3 regions of the Tenacibaculum soleae genome follow, and region 1 is predicted to be linked to each of the others. Evidence: riboswitches for the same ligand, from Rfam matches in the RefSeq annotation. Region 1 holds a riboswitch; each other region holds the start of a gene.
What was found. Region 1 has a riboswitch for cobalamin ahead of Q4586_RS05660 (TonB-dependent receptor plug domain-containing protein). Riboswitches for the same ligand answer to the same signal wherever they lie in the genome.

Region 1 (4,787 bases):
ATAAGCAATAATCTACAATGTTTTTATTAATGGCTTGAGCAGCTAATAAAGCGGCAGTAACAATAAAACCATCAATTAAAATGGTCATTTTTAAAGATGCAGCTTCTAACATGGCTCCGCACATCATTACAATTTCAAAACCACCAAAAGTAGCTAAAGCATCCATCGGGTTTTTAATGTTTTTTTCATGTAAATCTAATACACCTCTAAGAATTTGTCCTTTTTTAGTAACACCATCATCATTTAAGCCTGTTCCTTTACCAACACAATCTTCAATTGGCGTATAGGTAAAATAACTCATTAATAAAGCAGCAGATGAAGTGTTACCGATTCCCATTTCGCCAAAACCAATGGTATTTGTACCTTCTTTAAATAATTTAGCTACTATTTGTTTCCCTTTATTTAAAGCTAACAAACAATCATTTGTTGTCATGGCTTGTGTAATACTATAATCTTTTGTGCCTTTTGCTATTTTAGCATGTATTAGATTCTCATTTTCCTTAAAATCAGCATTTACACCAGCGTCAACAATAGTTAAATCAATATTATTTTGATTACAAAACACGTTAATAGCAGCTCCGTTATTCAAAAAATTTAACACCATTTGTTGGGTTACCTCTTGTGGATAAGGACTTACAGATTTTGATTTTACAATTCCATGATCTCCTGCAAAAACAACAATACTAGGTTTCTTTAAAATAGGGGTAAGGGTGTTTTGAATTTGCCCAACTTGTAAAGCAATCGTTTCTAAAGCTCCTAAAGAGCCGATTGGTTTCGTTTTAAAATCTATTTTTTCTTGTAGTGCTTTTTTTATGGTTGCAGAAACTGGTAATATGCTAGTAGAATACATGTTTTTATTTTAAAGTTAAAGGTAATCCAGATACCATAAAAGTAGCCTTATTTGCTTTTTTAGCAATGTATTGATTTACCCAACCTTGTAATTCAGTAAATTTTCGGCCAATTTTAGTATCAGCATGCAAACCCATTCCTATTTCATTAGAAATAATAATAATATTGGCATCTATTTCAATCAATTTATCTATTTCTTGGGTAGCTAAACGTAAACTTTCTTCTACATTATTTTTAGTGTCAATATAAAAATTAGTAAGCCATAAAGTAACACAGTCAATAACTACGGTTGCTTTTTTAGGAATTACGGTACTTATATTTTTTTCCTCTTCAATAGTTATCCAACGTTCATCCCTATCGGAAATATGCCTATCTACACGTTTTTTAAAATCAGCATCCCAAATTCTTGAAGTAGCTAAGTAAAAAGGTGAATCCGATAATGATTCAGCCAACTGTTGTGCGTAACTACTTTTTCCTGAACGCTCTCCGCCACTTATATAATACATCATAATAAAGAAGTAATTTAAAAGCAAAGATTAGAAAGATTTTTAGAAAAAGAAAATAATACTAGATAACTATGTATTTTAGCAGCTTAAAATATTTTTTATGAAAGTTTCTTCATTTATGCCTGCAGTAACCCAAATGATTTATGATATGGGATTACAAGATTATTTACAAGGTATTACCTTTGAGTGCCCTGCAATTGCGCTTGATGAAAAACAAGTTGCTGTACGTTATAAATTAGAAGGACAAACCTTAACTAGTGAAGAAATAAATACTATTTTTTCTAAAACTAAAGCTGAAGGCGGTACTTTATATTATGTTGATGAACCTGTTTTAGAAAGCATCGCACCTGATATTATTTTCACACAAGATGTATGTGATGTTTGCCAGATTGATACAGAGTCTGTAGCTAAATCTGCATTAAAATTAGCTAAAACACCAGAGTTAATATCAATAACACCAAATTCTTTAGAAGATGTTTTTGATAATGCTTTAACAATTGCAAAGGCAATGAACAAAGAGGAGATAGGTGTTAAATATGTGAATGATTTAAAAGAACGTATTTATAAAATAGTAGATACACAACGCGCAAACAGACTGCAATCTAAAAGTGTGATGCTTTTAGAATGGATAGATCCTTTATTTAACTGCGGACATTGGATTCCGCATCAAATTGGGTATGCTGGTGGAGTTGATTTATTATCGCACCCATCAGGAGATAGTATTGTTATTTCTTGGGATAAAATTGTAAAATATGATCCTGAAGTTTTAATTATTGCTCCTTGTGGTTATGGTATTGAAAGAACCATGGAGGATATGCGTTTTTTAGAAGATAAACCTGAATGGAGTTCTTTAAGAGCTGTAAAAAATGGCGAGGTTTATATTGCCGATTTTGCCATGTTTACGCAATCGTCTGCAAGTACTTTAGTTGACGGAATAGCGTGTTTAGCAGCAATGATTCATCCTAAGAACTTTAATATACCAGACAATTTAAAAGTTAAATTTTCTAATTATAATGATTTATTGGTATTAGATAATTAAAAAAATAACATACATTTGCGCAAAATTTTAGGTTTTGATGTTTAGCAACATAGCATCAAATTAAAAGGGAATTCGGTTAAATACCGAAGCTGTTCCCGCAACTGTAAGCTATTAAGCTTGTAATTAATCTTTAAGTCACTGTTTATTTATAAATGGGAAGACCAATTACAAGACGCAAGCCAGGAGACCTGCCTAGATTTTAAATAATTCAAACTTTCGGGATAAAGGTTTAGTATATTTATGAAAACAATATTAAGTATCTTCTTGTTATTTTTTGTTAACACTCTTTTTTCTCAAAAAGACACAATTTCTGTCAATAAACTTAAAGAAGTTATTGTAAACGGAAAAATAAGAACAATTGGAAAACGTATTGGTGCAGAGTCAACTACAATTGATGAAAAACAAGTAGTTAAAAACCCAATTAATTTTACAAATCTTTTACGTTATAATAGCCCTATTTCATTTAGAGATTATGGTAATGGAGGAGTTAGCACAGCTAGATTTAGAGGAACTTCAGCTTCTAATACCTTAGTGTTATGGAACGGGATACCGATTAATGCAATAGGAAGCGGACAAACAGATTTTAATTCTTTATCAGCCAATATTAGTGATAATATAATTGTTCAAAGTGGTGGTAATAGTACCGAATTTGGTTCGGGAGCTATTGGTGGAACAGTTCGTTTAAATGATGAGTTAAATTTTAAAAAGCATAAAAAGTTCCATTTATTTTCTTCTTTCGGAAGTTACAATACAACGTCTAATTTTTTTAAAAGCTCTTTTGGAGATGAAAAATGGAGTGTAAAATTAGCTTCTACAGTTAATTATTCTGATAATAATTATACGTTTATTGACGATAGATATAAAGACACTAATGGTAATTTATTAAAAAACGAAAACGGGACTTATAAAAATTATGGCGTTAGTTTTAATATAGCTCATAAATTTAGTTCAAAAAATACATTAGCCTTTTACACAACTGGCTATTATGGTAATCGTTTATTTTCAGATGGATTACCTAATCCATCAGCTGGTAGTGAAAGAAATGAAGATTTTAATCAACGTAATTTATTACAGTGGAATTATAGTTATTCATCACAATTTAAACAACTAATAAATATTGCTTATTTAACACAAGAGTATCGATATTATGATAATAAAAATGCTGACAATTTTAGTTTTGGGAAATCTAAAACCATTCACGCTAATTATTCATTAACTTACAAACCTTCTAACATAATATCTTTTAATTACAAAACAACTTTTGAAAACATAACAGGTAGTAACTCTCAAATAACTACTAAAAAAAGAAATTCGGTAGCTTTTATTGGAAATATAAAATATAAACCGTTTGAAAAGTTACTTACAAACTTACAAGTAAGAAAAGAATTAAACTCTGATTTTAATGTGCCAACTTCAATATTTATTGGAAGTGAATATAAAGTATCACCCAAATTTACTGTTTTAAGTAATTTTTCTACAAATTATAGAACACCTACTTATAATGAAAGTTACTGGCCTATTGTAGGTAATTTAAATTTAAAACCAGAAAATTCACTTCAGGGAGAAATAGGTATTTCATATAAAAATAAAAACGTAGTATTAAAATCAACCGTATTTTATATACATACAAATGATAAAATCCTTTGGTTGCCAGCAGGAGGAAGTAATTTATGGATACCAAAAAATGTAAGTGATGTAGTAAATAAAGGGGTAGAATCTTTTATTAGTTATCAAAAAAAAATAGGAGAACATACTATTGATATTTCATCTAACTACACCTATACAAAAGCAACAAATAAAGAAACGGCTAAAATATTACCATATGCTCCTTCGCATTTGTTAAACTATACTGTCAATTACAAATACAAACGAGCAACTATTTTTTTACAAGGTTTATACCAAAGTAAAACATATACTAACGAAACAAATTTAAGTTTTTATTCTCTAGAGCCTGTTAATGTACAGAATATAGGAATGACTTATAATTTATCAACAAAAAAAATAAAATTACCAATAATTGGGCTAACCGTAAATAATATATTTAATAAAGCATATTATTTTTCAAATTTACGCCCTATGCCTGGTACAAACTTTAACATCAACATAAATTACAAATTTTAAACAAAATGAAAATTACAAAATTAATTTTACAACTTTTTTTAGTTAGTATACTTGTTACTTCTTGTTCTGATAATGAGAAAATAGTTGAAGTGCTAAAAGATGAATATACCAAAGGTATTATTATAAGTGCTGAAGGAAATTTTGAAGACAAGGATGGTTCTATTTCTTATGTAAGTAATGATTTAACTGAATCTCATAATTTTATTTATGCAGGTAAAAATGGGGCTTTATTAGGAGGTTTAATACAATCAATTACGTTTACAGATACAGAA
Region 2 (4,787 bases), on a different contig from region 1:
AAAAGCATCGGTTCCTGTTTTGGTTCTACTACCATGACCGCAAAGTAAAATTCCTTTTTTCATTCTTTTAATTAATTGGTTTTACTCCTATTAAAAATACTACTGGCATTTGTAGTTCTTGTTTTTTTATATCGTTTTCTATCTCGCCTAATGTTGATGAGAGTAACACTTCGTTATCTCTTGAAACATTAGAAATTGCATTGATAGGAATGTTTGTGTTTTTGCATACTTCTATTAGTTTAGGAATAATTTTATCTAAACTTTTTAGCCCCATATACAGTGCTAGTGTGTTACCAGCGTTTAGCATTTCTGCAATTCCTTTAAGCTGTGCGGTAGAATAATCGGCAGTATGTGCAGTACAAATTAAAATAGCGTTCGATTGTCTTCTCTCGGTAATAGGAATGTTTACAGAACTCGCCGCCGCTAAGGCTGCAGAAATTCCTGGAACCACAGTAAAAGGCAAATTATGCTGTTTTAAAAAGCGAACTTCTTCGGCAGCTCTTCCATAAATGTATGGATCTCCAGATTTTACACGAACAACTTTATTTCCTAGTTCACAATGTTTTTTCATTAGTGAATTGATGTTATTCTGACGTGTTTCTTGGTCTTCTTTGTCTCCGTATTTTCTACCTACATAAATATGTTCAGCCTGTGTATTAATCGCTAATATTTCATCTGAAATTAAATTATCATGTAAAATAATATCAGCATTTTCAATAGCGTGAAAAGCTTTTAAGGTTAATAGGTTTTTATTACCAGGCCCACAACCTACAATGGCTATTTCAGGTAAATAATCTTTTGTAAATATCCATTCAGGATTTGAGAATTGATAGGTGAAATTTAGTATTGATTTTGATTTAGAATTATCAACTATTTTATAACTTTCCTTAGAGTTAGTTTCAAAAACAGGCGCAGGCATATTTAATTTAATGGCTGCATTCTCATAAAAATCTTTTCTTTTAGGATGTATATCAGCACAACCGTTAATAATTTCACCAAAACAATCTTTATTTATAATAGTTGCTATTAAGCGAATAACATCTTTTTGATGAATAAGATTAACAGGAACATTAGGGTTTTTTAATTGCTTTTTATTTGCCAAAAATCTCCCAGGATGACGTTTAGGGCCAATTAAACCAGCCAAACGTAAAACGGTTAAGTTGTTACCAAAATGTTGTTGCAATAACTGTTCTGCTTCTATGAGAGCTTTACCAGAAGCTTTTTCAGGAATGCAATGTAGAGATTCACTTACAAGAGTATTGGTGTTTTGATATACCGATGTGGAACTAACAAATATAATTTTTGTTTTTTTCGGTGTATGTTTTATAATTTGTTTAATTTGAAGCGGATGAATGGTTTCAATATTTTCAATTCGCTTGGGAGGAAAATTTATAATTAACGTAGATGTATCATGAATAAAAGATTCCCAGTCGCCAATAATGGTATCAGCCTCAACTTTTATTCTACAGGTGTGAAAAGAATATGTAGCTAATGATTTTAAGTTATTGAGTCTTGAAGTACTTCCATTAATAGCATAACCGCTTTTTTGAAGTTGTAAAGCTAATGGTAAACCTAACCAACCTAAACCTAGTATTGAAATACCTTTTTTCATTGTTATGTTAAATTTAAAATTGCGTTTTTTAACTGTATTTTTCTACAATATTCCCAGCCTTTATTAGCTATAGAGTCGAACTCTATCTTGCCTAAAACGTCACCAAATTTATTTTTAAAACGAATACCAACTTGCTGCGATTCCTTTTGATAAAAATATTCCGTGCTAGAAATTTTAGCTTGTTGTAACTCTTTATTATCTTTTGGTACAGCTGCAATAGTTAATGGAATGCAAGTTGTTTTAGTAAATAATTCAAGTGTATGTGTTTTAGAATATTCTAACGTTTCAATATCATTAAAATCAATAGAATTTTGATTTGTCATAGTAAGAGTTACACCATCTGGGTTTTCTCTAAGAAATAAGAATAACGGATACAAATACTGATCTGAACTAAATCCTTTGGTAATAAAACACGCACCTAATTCTGTATCATTCTTTAGTTCAAAAGGCTTTGGTGTTATTGGGGCTCTTTCGTTGTTAGAAATTTGCTTATCCCATCCTTTTTTATATAATAATTCAGTTTCTATAGGGCATTCATTATTTAAATGTCCTTTTACGATATGCGTTATTTTTTCGGGGGTTAATTCTTTATACCAAAATTCACCTGGACTTACAATACAAGTAGGGGCATCTTCACACCGTCCGTTACATCTCGTTTTAATGGTATGGGTAGTATCCCAAAGCTCGTTATTTCTTAAATAAGCTCTAGCCTCTCTAACAACTTTTTCACTACCTGCCTTTTGGCATGATCCTCCGTCGCAAAAGAAAAAAGTATGTGTTGTATTAGCGATGTTTTTACCCATGGTTTAAAAGGAATATGTGAGATTTATTTTTATTGAAAAGGGATGATCTTATCCCAAATATAATGAGGGTTAAAGTTGATTATCTTAATGAAAATAGGGTGCCAGTTTTATAGATGTTATTAAAATTCAACTGAATTTTTATATCAGTAATTTCACCTTTTATTGTTTTATTTTGTGCGAATATGGATAGTGAAAAACACATAATCCACAGACTGCGTAAAATCAATTTTTGCATTTAAAAAAGAAATTAAGCAGGCAAGGAAAGAAAATATGAAAAACATAATTTCTAACTCTTTACCCGAGAGTTACTATTATAAATTATTGTAATATTGGCAGGTCTCCTGACTTAGCTTAGCTTTCATTTACCTTCCCATAGTAATTACTACAGTGGTTTTTATTAATGAAGCCTTTTACAAGCTTTACAGTTGCGGGAACAGCTTTGGATTTACACCAAATTCCCTTTTAATTCTATAATTCTAAATTTTACTAAAGAAATAAGAAACCAAAAATCGAAGCGAATATATAGATTTTTTATAACAGGATTGAGTCTATAATTAGTTTTTTCTTCTTTTTACCTCAATACTTTTATAATTTTTATGTTTTCTTTTTTTTTAAATGTTTTTTAGTTTTTCGTTTTATAAATTTAATTCCCAGGCCTGTAGCAGTAATACAGGTAATTGTTCCGCCTGTAAGTAAGAAAATCATGATAATATCCCATAACGGACGATTTTTTGAAAGAAACGAAAAATCTAAACTATGTAAACCATGATATAACCATCTTTCTGTTCTGTTTTTCGGAGCAGATTTAAGGAGTACTGTATTGGTTTTCGGATTAATATAATAGTAGTTGCTTTTATTGGTAATAATTTTAATAACAGGCAATGTTTTTATATTTTTCCGATCATAATAATAGGCATCATAGTCGTTAAGTACTATTAATTCCGTTACTTTTTCTTTGGTATTAAAACTGTTTATTTTAGCAATGTATTGCTCGTTTGATGCATTATAATTGATCGAAGTAATACAATGATTTTCAACAGTATCTTTATTGAATTTTTCAATAAAGATATTATCATTAAATAAAGAAAAATGAATCTCTTTAAATTTTGACTTAGAGGCTAGCTCTTTAAAATTAATCCAATCTTTATCTGTAATACTTTTTAGCGTAAAGTTTTGCCCTTGCCAAATACTTTTATCCTGTTGGTTTAAAGAAGAGCTAGGCACCCAATTAAAAGGAGTCATACTCATAAAACCACTAAATACCCATGTGCAAATAAACAAGCCAAAACCTAAACCAAAATAATAATGCAGATTATACCATATATTTTTAAACCTTTTAAAATTAGCTTTGGGTTTCTTTTTATAGCGTATTAAGCCTGTAACAATTCCGGTAAGCGTCATTAACAAACCAAATGCGGCCAACCATAAAATAAGTTGTTGCCAAAAATAACTATGTATACGTATATCTTTAAAATAAAGCCAATGTGGTATGGCACCAACCCATGCCCAAAACCGATCACCAGAAGTTGTAATATTTAAAACCTCACCAGTAAGAGAAGATATATGAACCCATGTGTTTTCTTGGTTTTTAAACTTTACTTTATAAACAGGCAAATGTTTAATAAATCTAGATTTAGGAATCCATTGATCTACTTCATTAATAATAGTAACCTCGGCTATGTACTTTAAATTGGTAGCGTTTTTCGCAATGCCTAAGGCTTTATTTTTAGTAAGATTTATAAGTTTTCCATCCTTCGCATATCTCGAAATAACTTTACCCGAAGCAGTTTCTACATGATAAACAATGTTGTTAAGAATACTATTAATTCTTAGTTTGTGTATTGTTTTTAAGGTGTCTTGCTTAAATACAGCAGCAGGTGTTAGTATTTTTTTAGTAGTTAAACTTGTTTCTTTTTTACGCTGTATTTTCTCTTCTTTACCTAAAAAAGGAAAACTTTTATACATCATTACAAACCCTGAAAGAAACCAAACAAGGAATAGCATAAAAAATAAAGTACCTAAGTAATGATGTATAGATATAAGTTTTTTCAAGGGGACTTAAAATTTATAACTTACGTTTACTTTAAAGTTTCTCTCAGCACCAGGGAAAAACTGATAATCATAAATAGCATCAGTAAAATATAACTTATTGGTAATGTTATTTATATTTAAACCTACTCGGACATTATTTTTTTGATAATAAACAGCACCATCTAGTAATAAGTATGAAGGCAATGTAAATGAGTTACTAGAGTTCGTATAATTATTACTGGTATAATTACCACCAATACCAAAACCTAAACCTTCTTTTAGCTCATAGTTTAGCCACATATTTGCCAAATGTTTTGGCGCAAAAGGTAATGCATTACCTT
Region 3 (4,787 bases), on a different contig from region 1:
ACTAACCCGCTTAAAAAATGCAGGATTACTAAGCTATAGATGGGAAGAATCAACCTCTGGACCTCCAAGAAAATATTACGTTTTAACAGAAAATGGCGGAATGTTTTTAAAAGAATTAAACAAAACCTGGAGTAATTTAGTAAACGCAGTAAACCTAGTAACAAGTACAAAATCAACTAACAATGAATAAGACAATAAATATAAACTTAGGTGGATTCTTCTTTCATATAGATGAAATTGCTTATCAAAAATTAAAACGTTATTTAGAAGCCATTTCGCGTTCTTTAAGTGATGATCCGCAGGGAAAGGATGAAATTATTTCAGATATTGAAGCACGTATTAGCGAACTTTTATCTGAACGTATTACCGATGCTCGTCAAGTAATAAATGAAAACGACATTGAAGAGGTTATCACTATAATGGGTCAACCAGAAGATTATGCTGAAGCTGAAGGCTCATACAATGAAGAAACCTCATATAAAAACCGAAAAAGAAACCAATCTTCAAAAAAATTATTTAGAGATGGAGATGATAAATTTTTAGGTGGTGTTTGTGCTGGTATTGCACATTATTTTAATATTGATGTTATTTGGATTCGCATTGCTTTTATCGTTTTAGTTGCTTCTGGATTTTCTCCTTTAGCTTATGTTATTTTATGGGTGCTATTACCTGAAGCAATAACAACTTCTGAAAAATTACAAATGGAAGGTGAAGCTGTAAATATTGATAACATCGAAAAAAAAATTCGTGACGAGTTTGAATCTTTTTCAACAAAAATAAAAGATGGAGCAACAGGAATTTCAGAGAAAATTTCGAGTGCCGATTACGAAAAAATGCGAGCGCAAACAAAATCAGGTTTTCAAGATTTCATAGATACTATGGGTAAAATATTGCTAACCCTTTTTAAAGTTTTTGGTAAATTTATCGGAATACTATTAATTTTTATTGCTGGTATTACCATTATATCATTGCTTTTAGGTATATTTTCAATAGGTAGTTTAGAGTTTTTAAATGTTGATAGTGATTTTGTGCATTATCCTCCATTTTTTTACGATGCTACTTTACCTAAATGGCTATTATCTACTGCATTATTTGTTTTAATAGGAATTCCGTTTATCGTATTATTTATTTTAGGATTACGAATACTATCACCTAATATTAAAAAATTAAGCACCGCTGCTATTTTAACATTATTAGGAATTTGGTTAGTATCTTTATTAGCTGTTGCTTTTTCAGGTATCGAATACGCAACAACACACGCGTATAACGGCACAAACGTAAGCAAACATAGTATTAACTACATTAAAGAAGAACCTTTAAAAATTAGAGTTGTTAATAATGATAACATTCATTATAATCATAATTTACGTAACAGAAATAATGCAATATCAGTTTATATTAACAATAAAGAGTTAAAATACTCAAACGATATAAATATTGACGTTCGTAAAAGCGAAACTAACAACGCTTATATAGAAATTAAAAAAACATCAGAAGGCAGAAAACGTAATAATGCCAATGATAATGCTAAGGCAATTCAGTACAATTTTAAAACAGCAAAAAACACCATAGTTTTTGATGCTTTCTTTTTAAGTGAATATAAAAATATTTGGAAAGATGAAGAAATTAAAGCTACCGTATTTATACCTGAAGGAACCATAGTTTATTTTGAAAATTCTTCACGTAGATTTTTAGACGATGTTAAAAATACAAATAATATTTACGACCGCGATATGGCTAACCATTATTTCAAAATGACCTCAAAAGGTTTTGAATGTACTGATTGCTCTATTAATGAAACCGATACTAATAATTGGGATTCGGATAACGATGATGAGATTAGTTTTATGTTTAACAGCACCATAAATGAGGTGAAATCAGAACTTATTATCACAAAAGAAACCACCAGAAACGAATTAAAAAAATTAGCTCGCTGGTTTAAAGACCGCAAAAATATTGATATTGATTTTTCAGAATCAAGCTTTTATGATAACGGAAAGATAAAAACATACTCCTTAAAAGTTGATTGTAATGATGGTTTTAAAGGAAAAACAAAAAAGCTTACAAAAAGTATAATTGTTGGTAATAGAAAACATGGTTTTACAAGAAGTTATAACGAAAATGATTCTATAACCTTTAAAATTTGGTAAATTAAAATTATGGGAACTATTTTTGATTTTTTCTTTAAAGGTAATTTTTTTCTAAAACTCATTACCCTTTTGTATACGTTATTATTTAGTTGGATAACCAACGGACAAGTGCATGAAATTCCTAATTACAAAGCTGTAGACATTGGGTTACACAATGAAATTGTAAAAATGGACAGTATTTATTTTACCGCATACAATACTTGTGACATGAAAACCCAAGCAAATTTTTATGATAAAGATTTAGAATTTTTTCATGACAAGGCAGGTTTATCAACATCTAAAGAAAATCTTTTAAAAGCTTTAGAAAAAAACATTTGTGGTAAAGTAACCCGAACTTTAGTAAAAGGAAGTATTGAAGTTTATCCGATAAAAAATTACGGAGCCATACAAATTGGTTATCATAAATTTTATAATAATCAACAACCAAACGAAAAATCAGTTCCTAGTAAATTTATTGTAATTTGGAAACAAGAAAACAAACAATGGAAAATAACAAAAGTTATTAGCCTACATTAAAATATAGTTAACCCTAAAAAAATTAGGTCATTTGTTATAGCTAACTCCAATGATACTAATACTTGGTTTTATTAAGCCAAAGCTTTATTGCTTTTGGCTTTTTTATGCTATTTACAAAAAACACAACTTATTAAAAAACTAATTTATACTTATCCTAAATAAAAAAAGCTATTCTTTTAAAATTATAGTTACATTTGATCCCAATAAGTTCTTTACATACTTCATCAACCGGAAAGGTTTTACTTAGCTGTAGATTAATAGGGAATCGTGTGCAAATCACGAACTGTCGCGCAACTGTAAGTAACACACCAAAGGTTTTATTACTAAAAATCCACTGTTTTTTAATTAAAATGGGAAGGAAAATAAAACTGTTACAAGTCAGGAGACCTGCCTATTCCGAATTGACAATGCTTTCGCGATTTGAAGCTTTTAGTCAGACAGATGCATCTTTTACAAGCCAACTACTTGAATAGGATAGTTATGCCTTGTTTGCTCCTAAATGCATTTTCTTTCTTAATTTTTCTCTCAAAAAAGCATTGCGAAGTGCTTAAAAAAGAGCTTTTAACTAATTTATTAATCATTTAAAGTTAAAAGAAAATGCAAACGCACAATCTTGGCTATCCGCGAATTGGTAGCAACAGAGAACTCAAAAAAGCCTGCGAGCAATATTGGTCAGGCAAAATTTTAGCAGATGAATTGCTAAACGTAGGAAAAAATCTTACCATTAAAAATTGGAAAACTCAACAAAAAGCAGGAATCGATTTAATTCCTTGTAATGATTTTTCTTATTATGATCAAGTTTTAGACATGTCGTTAACCGTTGGTGCTATTCCAAAACGATACAATGAAATAGCTTTAAAAAAATCGACTAATGAACTCGATTTATACTTTGCCATGGCAAGAGGGTATCAAAAAGATGGTATTGATATTACTGCTATGGAGATGACCAAATGGTTTGATACCAACTACCATTACATAGTTCCTGAATTTTATAAAAATCAAGAATTTAAACTTTTTTCAAACAAAATCATCAACGAATTTGTAGGAGCAAAACAAGTTGGTATAAACGCTAAACCTGTAATTATTGGACTAGTTTCGTATTTACTTTTAGGAAAAGAAAAAGAAGAAAATTTTGACAAACTCGATATAGTTGAAAATCTTTTACCTGTATACATTAACATCTTAAAAGAATTATCCGCAAAAGGTGCCGAATGGATTCAATTTGATGAGCCTTTTTTAGCATTAGATATTAATGAAAAAACAAAAAAAGCGTATCAACATGTTTACGCAACGTTAAAAAATGAGTTTCCTAAATTAAAAATATTGGTAGCCACTTATTTTGATGGTTTAAAGAACAATGTATCCTTAGCAACCTCATTACCTGTATGTGCTTTACATATTGATCTAGTTCGTAACCCTGAGCAATTAGCCGATGTTTTAAATACATTCCCTGAACAGTTAAGCTTATCTTTAGGTGTTGTTGATGGTAGAAATATATGGAAAAATGATTTCGAAAAATCGCTATCTTTCATCAAAAAAGCGATTGATAAAATTGGAGAAGATCGTGTATTAATTGCTCCATCTTGCTCACTTTTACATACTCCATGTGATTTAGATTTAGAAACTGATGAAAAAACTTTATCATCAGAAATTAAACAATGGATGGCTTTTGCTAAACAAAAAATAAGTGAAGTTGTAGTTTTAAAAACATTAAGCGCTAAAAATGTAAGTAAGGAAGCTAAAATTAAATTAGCAGCTAATAAAGAAGTTATAAAAAACCGCGCCACCTCTAAACTTATCCACAACACAAAAGTAAAAGATAGAGTAAATGCAATAACATTAAAAGACGCTACAAGAAATAATCCTTTTTCTGTTCGTAAAATATCACAGAAAAAAACACTAAACTTACCTTTGTTTCCAACCACAACTATTGGTTCTTTTCCGCAAACAAAAGAAGTTAGAAGTTGGAGGGCTCGATTTAAAAAAGGTGAACTTTCTAATTCAGAATACAATGCTTTACTAAAAAAAGAAACCGAAAAATCCATTCGCTGGCAAGAAGAAATTGATATTGACGTGCTAGTTCATGGAGAGTTTGAACGTAATGATATGGTAGAGTATTTT

Region 2: linked by a shared signal. The riboswitch ahead of Q4586_RS13335 ((2Fe-2S) ferredoxin domain-containing protein) and the one ahead of Q4586_RS05660 (TonB-dependent receptor plug domain-containing protein) in region 1 are both predicted to bind cobalamin.
Region 3: linked by a shared signal. The riboswitch ahead of metE (5-methyltetrahydropteroyltriglutamate--homocysteine S-methyltransferase) and the one ahead of Q4586_RS05660 (TonB-dependent receptor plug domain-containing protein) in region 1 are both predicted to bind cobalamin.

Annotation. Positions count from the first base shown of each region.
Region 1 is NZ_JAUOSW010000003.1:241,668-246,454, reverse strand. Features, by position in the region: gene cobT (nicotinate-nucleotide--dimethylbenzimidazole phosphoribosyltransferase) at 1-850, opposite strand, end outside; gene Q4586_RS05670 (bifunctional adenosylcobinamide kinase/adenosylcobinamide-phosphate guanylyltransferase) at 855-1,358, opposite strand; gene Q4586_RS05665 (ABC transporter substrate-binding protein) at 1,456-2,394, shown strand; cobalamin riboswitch at 2,407-2,604, shown strand; gene Q4586_RS05660 (TonB-dependent receptor plug domain-containing protein) at 2,635-4,515, shown strand; gene Q4586_RS05655 (YncE family protein) at 4,521-4,787, shown strand, end outside.
Region 2 is NZ_JAUOSW010000012.1:8,219-13,005, reverse strand. Features, by position in the region: gene Q4586_RS13345 (sirohydrochlorin chelatase) at 1-63, opposite strand, end outside; gene cobA (uroporphyrinogen-III C-methyltransferase) at 68-1,612, opposite strand; gene Q4586_RS13335 ((2Fe-2S) ferredoxin domain-containing protein) at 1,615-2,415, opposite strand; cobalamin riboswitch at 2,730-2,937, opposite strand; gene Q4586_RS13330 (PepSY domain-containing protein) at 3,010-4,467, opposite strand; gene Q4586_RS13325 (TonB-dependent siderophore receptor) at 4,474-4,787, opposite strand, start outside.
Region 3 is NZ_JAUOSW010000005.1:284,645-289,431, reverse strand. Features, by position in the region: gene Q4586_RS09585 (PadR family transcriptional regulator) at 1-190, shown strand, start outside; gene Q4586_RS09580 (PspC domain-containing protein) at 183-2,150, shown strand; gene Q4586_RS09575 (nuclear transport factor 2 family protein) at 2,160-2,666, shown strand; cobalamin riboswitch at 2,884-3,075, shown strand; partial or broken gene metE (5-methyltetrahydropteroyltriglutamate--homocysteine S-methyltransferase) at 3,264-4,787, shown strand, end outside.